DNA from 2 places in the Massilia phyllosphaerae genome. Region 1 is predicted to be linked to the other one. Evidence: predicted binding sites of a transcription regulator. Region 1 holds the regulator's gene; the other holds the start of a gene.
The links. The regulator HrcA, encoded in region 1, represses chaperone genes, less so after heat shock. The targets are predictions, from matches to a motif close to TTAGCACTCNNNNNNNNNGAGTGCTAA.
Positions count from the first base shown of each region.

Region 2: groES (co-chaperone GroES) is a predicted target of HrcA. The motif match lies at 1,032-1,058, and genes of this name have one in related genera.

Region 1 covers NZ_JAXSQX010000001.1:143,454-147,019, forward strand. The annotation lists gene U1H99_RS00590 (HAD family hydrolase) at 1-571, shown strand, start outside; gene hrcA (heat-inducible transcriptional repressor HrcA) at 676-1,689, shown strand; gene fur (ferric iron uptake transcriptional regulator) at 1,755-2,183, opposite strand; gene U1H99_RS00605 (outer membrane protein assembly factor BamE) at 2,297-2,908, shown strand; gene dapB (4-hydroxy-tetrahydrodipicolinate reductase) at 2,912-3,566, shown strand, end outside.
Region 2 covers NZ_JAXSQX010000001.1:747,577-751,142, reverse strand. The annotation lists RNA gene ssrS (6S RNA) at 1-178, opposite strand, end outside; gene U1H99_RS03255 (cell division protein ZapA) at 223-534, opposite strand; gene U1H99_RS03250 (hypothetical protein) at 531-773, opposite strand; gene groES (co-chaperone GroES) at 1,149-1,439, shown strand; gene groL (chaperonin GroEL) at 1,472-3,118, shown strand; gene U1H99_RS03235 (methyl-accepting chemotaxis protein) at 3,413-3,566, shown strand, end outside.

The sequences.
Region 1 (3,566 bases):
CGACGGCCTGCGTCAGGCGCGCCTGCAACTGCTGGCGCAACAGCCCGAATTCCACCTCGACCTGGGCAAGCTGCGCCGCGCCGGCCTGCATGCGGCGTTCCAGGAAGCGGGCGAGGATGCCGCCAAGGTGGAACTGGCGATGCTGCACTTTTTTGCCGCCCGCAACGCGGTCACGCCCTACGACGACGTGCTACCGGGCCTGTTGCGTTTGCAAGACAAACTGCTGGTCGGTTCGATCTCGAACGGCAATGCGGACTTGAAAGCGATCGGCCTGTCCCATCATTTCAAGGTGTCGGTGGCGGCGCACGAACTGGGCGTGGCCAAGCCGGACGCGGCGATCTTCCTGGAAGCCTGCCGGCAGCTCGGCGTGGCGCCCGAGGATGCGGTGTACGTCGGCGACGACGTGCTGCTCGACGTGCAGGGCGCCCAGCGCGCCGGCCTGCGCGCGGTATGGATGAACCGCACCGGATCGACCAGCCACCTGGAACACGAGGTGGTGCCGGATGCGATCGTGCGCGATTTCGACGAGCTGCTGGCCTGGCTCGAGCACCAACACGCGCACACTAAATAAGGCCGCGATCACTGCACGCCCGGCATGTGAACAGGCATAATGACATCTGAATAACGTACCGCGATGACCTGCAAGCGCGGATTTCTTCCGCCTCGTTCTAAATTATGCAACTCGATAATCGTGCCCAAACCCTGCTGAAAGCCCTGGTCGAGCGCTACATCGCCGATGGCCAGCCGGTCGGTTCGCGCGCGCTGTCGAAGATTTCCGGGCTGGACCTGTCGCCGGCCACGATCCGCAACATCATGGCCGACCTCGAAGAGATGGGCTATGTGGCCAGCCCGCACACCTCGGCCGGGCGCGTCCCCACGCCGCGCGGCTACCGCCTGTTCGTCGACACCCTCCTGACCGTGCGCCAGATCGACGAGAACGCGGTCGAGGCCGGCATGCGCCTGCCGGCGCACCAGCCGCAAAAAGTCATCGCCAACGCGGCGCAGATGCTGTCGTCCTTGTCGCAGTTCGCCGGGGTGGTGCAGAGTCCGCGGCGCGAGTCGATCTTCCAGCAGATCGAATTCCTGCGCCTGTCCGAAAAGCGCATCCTGCTGGTCATCGTCGACCCGCGCGGCGACGTCCAGAACCGCCTGCTGCTGACCGACGTCGATTATTCGCCGGCGCAGCTGACGCAATCGGCCAATTACCTGAACCAGAATTTCGCCGGCCTGACCTTCGACCAGGTGCGCGGCCGCCTCACCGGCGAGCTGCGCCAGCTGCGCGACGACATGGGACAGCTGATGCAGACGGCGGTCGAGGCCGGCAGCGAAGCGATGCAGGAAGGCGAGGGCATGGTCATCGCCGGCGAGCGCAACCTGCTGTCGGTGACCGATCTCTCATCCAACATGAGCTCGCTGCGCCAGATGTTCGAGATGTTCGAGCAAAAGACCGGGCTGATGCAGCTGCTGGACGTGTCCAGCAAGGCCGGCGGCGTGCAGATCTTCATCGGCGGCGAATCCAAGCTGGTGCCGATGGACGAAATGAGCGTGGTGACCGCGCCCTACGAGGTCAACGGCAAGATCGTCGGCACGCTCGGGGTGATCGGGCCGACCCGGATGGCCTACGAGCGCGTGATTCCGATCGTGGACATCACGGCCAAGCTGCTGTCGAACGCGCTCAGCCATTCCTGACTGCAGGCGGCGTAAAAAAACCACCCGGAGGTGGTTTTTTTGCATCTATTTTGTTTCCAGTTATGTCAGTGCCGGTGCGGGCAATCCGTCTTCACGCAATTGCCATAGATTGCCAGCGCGTGTTCGGTAATCTTGAAACCGCGCTCCAGCGCAATCTTTTGCTGGCGCGATTCGATTTCCTCGTCATAGAACTCTTCCACGTGGCCACAGTCTAGACAGACGAGGTGGTCGTGGTGCGAGCCGGCGTTCAGTTCGTAGATCGCCTTGCCGGTTTCGAAGTGGTTGCGGTTCAGAAGTCCGGCCTGCTCGAACTGGGTCAGGACACGATAAACAGTTGCCAAGCCGACATCCATGTTTTCGTTCAGCAGGGTTTTATAGACGTCTTCCGCCGTCAGGTGCCGGACCGCGCTGTTCTGGAAAATTTCGAGGATTTTCAGGCGCGGCAGAGTCGCTTTCAGGCCGCTGGCCTTCAGGTCGGTTGGGTTGTTGCTCATGTTTTGTTACTCGGATATGGGCGGAGTGCTTTATGATATAGCGTTTTCCGAGCGCCCGCTCGATCATTCAGGCCTGGTTTACGAGCTTTCGCTCACTTGTTTTGGGATTAGATATGCGCATCAAGAATGCCGTTTTCCATCGTTTCCACGTGCGCCCAGCGCTCGTGGCAGGTGTCGCCTGCACGGCGCTGCTGCTGTCGGGTTGCGCATCCTGGCGTAACCAGACCAAGCCGGCAGCGCCGGTGAGCACCGCGCCGACCGCGGTCGCCGCCGACGCCGACAAGGCTGCGGCAGCCGCAAACTCCGGTGCCCAGACCACCCGCGTCACCAAGCTGCAGAAATTCCTGTGGGTGTTCTCGCCCTACCGTCCGGACATCCAGCAAGGCAACTTCGTGTCCGAAGAAATGATCAAGCAACTGAAGCCCGGCCAGACCCGCGACCAGGTCAAGTTCGTGCTCGGCACCCCGCTGCTGACCGACACCTTCCACCGCGACCGCTGGGATTACCCGTTCTACCTGGCGCGCGGCAATGGCGAGCTGACCACCAGCCGCGTGACCGTGTATTTCAAGGATGACAAGGTCGACCACTTCGACGGCGGCAACCTGCCGAGCGAGCGCGACTACATCAATCGCCTGATCGGCATCTCGAAGTGGGAGCAGAAGAGCGCGGAAGAAGACATCGACGACATCAAGCGCAAGCAGGAAAAAGCAGCAAAAGGAGAGTAAGGCATGACCCAGTTAAAAATCGCAGTGGCCGGTGCCAGCGGCCGCATGGGCCGCATGCTGATCGAAGCCATCGCCGCCGCACCCGATGCGGTCCTTTCCGGCGCACTCGACCGCGAGGGCTCGCCCTTCATCGGGTCGGATGCCGGCGCCTTTTCGGGCCAACTGACCGGCGTCATCATCCAGTCGGACCTGGACAAGGGCCTGGACGGCGCCGACTACCTGATCGACTTCACCCGCCCGGAAGGCACGCTGCGCCACCTCGAGGTGTGTGCCGAGAAGGGCATCAAGGTCATCATCGGCACCACCGGTTTCGATGACGGAGGCAAGGCCGCGATTCGCGCCGCCGCCGACAAGACCGCGGTCGTGTTCGCGCCGAACATGAGCATCGGCGTGAACGTCACGCTGAAGTTGCTGGAAATGGCTGCGAAGAACTTCGCGGAAGGCTACGACATCGAGATCATCGAAGCCCACCACCGCCACAAGGTCGACGCCCCGTCCGGCACTGCGCTTAAAATGGGCGAAGTGATCGCCGACGCGCTCGGCCGCGACCTGAAGGAATGCGCCGTCTACGGCCGCGAAGGCGTGACCGGCGAGCGCGACCCGTCGACCATCGGTTTCGCCACCGTGCGCGGCGGCGACATCGTCGGCGACCACACGG
Region 2 (3,566 bases), 600 kb from region 1:
AGCCCCGCCTGTGCCGTTATTGCCGGCATCCCGAACCTGACGGCTCAAGGTGGTCACAGTCAGCTCAATTTCGGGTTCGTCAAACAAGTGACGATCACGCCCACCGAGAATGTTCCGCAACCTATGCGATTGAATGGTTCAAGGAATATATGGCAAATCTCGAACACCGCAGGGTAGGCGCCAGTTTACTACGATGCACCGGCTTGTCAAACGAAATCCGGCTCAGAGTAAATTTTCCTGCGGGGCCAGCACGCTATCCAACACCGCGTGCATCGATTCCAGTTTCTGCTTGACTTCCATCATGGTCATGTCCGACAGCGGTCCCTGCGGCGATTTCACCGACAGGAACTCGGCCGCGACCGACAGCGCCGCCATTACCGCGATGCGGTCGGTGCCCCTGACCTTCCCCGAATCGCGCAGCGCGCACATCTTGGCGTCCAGGTAGGCCACCGCTTCGCGCAGCGTCTTCTGCTCGCCGTCGCGGCAGGCCAGGCGGTAGGGCTGGCCCATGATCAGTACGTCCAGGTTGATCATCGTGCGGCCTCGCTGTCATCAGGGGTGGGATCTTGTTCGGCGGGCGCCGGCGGCTCGAGCTGGGCCAGCATCGCCTCGACGCGTTGCTGGGCGGCGATCAGCCGGTGCTTGAAGTCGACGTTCTCGGCGCTCAGCAGCGCATTCGCCTGGCGCAGCAGGTAATTCTCGCTGCGCAGCGACTGCGCCAGCTGCGCGAGCCGGTCGATCTTGTCGGATAGGTCTTGGAATTCGGAAATCATTCATAACTATAGGTCCGACTCGATTTTTTCGTCAACAGGGTTCGCTGGCGTGCGCACCTGCGCAGGCGAAGAATGATAGGCTTCCGTGCTTATGCATTTACCGAACACCACTGCACAGCCGGCTGCTCAGCTTCGGTTTGCGCTCCAAAATGTGGAAAGGTACATTGCCACAGCGCCGATCTTCCCTTGCGCCTTCTCAAAAAAGACAGTTAAAACGCCAACATAGCTGCTTGAAAAGGCAAATTATCGTCCCTATAATTAGCACTCGTTAGTGTAGAGTGCTAACACCTCTTTACACCGGCCCTGGTCTGAACCGGGGTCTTCCGTAAGAACTATACTTATTTTCCAATTAAGTTACCAACTAAGGAGTAATGCATGAACCTTCGCCCCTTGCACGATCGCGTGATCGTGAAGCGTCTCGACCAGGAAACGAAAACTGCGTCCGGCCTGATCATCCCTGATGCCGCAGCCGAAAAGCCGGACCAGGGTGAGGTCCTCGCCGTGGGCAACGGTAAGGTGCAAGAAAACGGCAACGTCCGTCCGCTGGAAGTGAAAGTCGGCGACCGCGTCCTGTTCGGCAAGTACTCGGGCCAGGCCGTCAAGGTCAATGGCGAAGAGCTGCTGGTCATGCGCGAAGAAGACATCATGGCCGTCGTGGCCCAGTAATCCAGTCCATCCTACGAACGGAGAAATAACAAATGGCAGCTAAAGATGTAGTGTTCGGCGACGTAGCACGCGCCAAGATGGTCGAAGGCGTGAACATTCTCGCCAACGCAGTCAAAGTCACCCTGGGCCCGAAAGGCCGCAACGTCGTTCTCGAGCGCTCGTTCGGCGCCCCGACCGTCACCAAGGACGGTGTCTCGGTCGCGAAAGAGATCGAACTGAAAGACAAGCTCATGAACATGGGCGCGCAGATGGTCAAGGAAGTCGCTTCGAAGACCAGCGACAACGCCGGCGACGGCACCACCACCGCGACCGTGCTGGCACAAGCCATCGTGCGCGAAGGCATGAAGTTCGTTGCCGCCGGCATGAACCCGATGGACCTGAAGCGCGGCATCGACAAGGCCGTCGCGGCGACCGTCGAAGAACTGAAGAAAATCGCCAAGCCGACCACCACCTCGAAAGAGATCGCCCAGGTCGGCACCATCTCGGCCAACTCGGATTCGTCCGTTGGGGAGCGCATCGCCGAAGCGATGGAAAAAGTCGGCAAGGAAGGCGTCATCACCGTCGAAGACGGCAAGTCGCTGAACGACGAGCTGGACATCGTCGAAGGTATGCAATTCGACCGCGGCTACCTGTCGCCGTACTTCATCAACAACCCGGACAAGCAGGTTGCCGTTCACGAGAACCCGTTCGTCCTGCTGTGCGACAAGAAGATCTCGAACATCCGTGACCTGCTGCCGGTGCTGGAGCAAGTCGCGAAAGCCGGCCGTCCGCTGGTGATCGTCGCCGAAGACATCGACGGCGAAGCCCTGGCGACCCTGGTGGTCAACAACATCCGTGGCATCCTGAAGACCGTCGCCGTCAAGGCCCCGGGCTTCGGCGACCGCCGCAAGGCCATGCTGGAAGACATCGCCATCCTGACCGGTGGCCAGGTCATCGCCGAAGAAGTCGGCCTGACCCTGGAAAAAGTCACCCTGAACGAGCTGGGCCAAGCCAAGCGCATCGAAGTCGGCAAGGAAAACACCATCATCATCGACGGTGCTGGCCAGGCTGAAGGCATCGAAGGCCGCGTCAAGCAGATCCGTATCCAGATCGAAGAAGCGACCTCGGACTACGACCGCGAAAAACTGCAGGAACGCGTGGCCAAGCTGGCCGGCGGCGTTGCCGTGATCCGCGTCGGTGCTGCCACCGAAGTCGAAATGAAAGAAAAGAAAGCCCGCGTGGAAGACGCGCTGCACGCCACCCGTGCTGCCGTCGAAGAAGGCATCGTGCCTGGCGGCGGCGTGGCCCTGCTGCGTGCCCGTGCTGCCATCAACGTCCAGGGCGACAACCCGGACCAGGAAGCCGGCATCAAGATCGTGCTGCGCGCGATGGAAGAGCCGCTGCGCATGATCGTCCAGAACGCCGGTGAAGAGCCGTCGGTGGTCGTGTCGGCCGTGCTGGCCGGTACCGGCAACCATGGCTACAACGCTTCCAACGGCACCTACGGCGACATGGTCGAAATGGGCGTGCTGGACCCGGCCAAGGTCACCCGCTCGGCACTGCAGAACGCAGCGTCGATCGCCGGCCTGATGCTGACCACCGACGCGATGGTCTCCGAGATCGCCGAAGACAAGCCGGCCGGCGGTATGGGCGGCATGGGCGGTATGGGTGGCATGGGTGGCATGGACGGCATGATGTAATAGCCGGACGGCGCAAGCCAACCGAGTCGTAAAGTAAAGCCTGCGGAGTTCGCTCCGCGGGCTTTCTTTTTGGCCGGTGCGCCATGGCGTTGTAGCAGGTACGACACCTCCCCCTCCCGCCGTGCAACATTTGCGCAACAGTGCACCCACTATTCAATTTCCCCACAGCAAGTCTGCTTTATACTCGCCACATGGCCCCGTAAAGACGCCGGCCAGGTGGCGCCCAGGCGTGGCGCCAGGTCTTCGCTCTTCAGGCACCGCTTTCGGTGCGCATTACTCTTTTCTTAATTACCCATGAACTTCAAGAATATGAGAGTCGGTACCCGGCTCGCCCTTGGCTATGGATTGGTGTTCTGCCTGCTTGGCGGCATTGTCGGTACCGGTCTGCTCAAGATGCAGCAGATGCAGGAGCGTACGTCGAATATCACCGATGTCAACAATGTCCAGA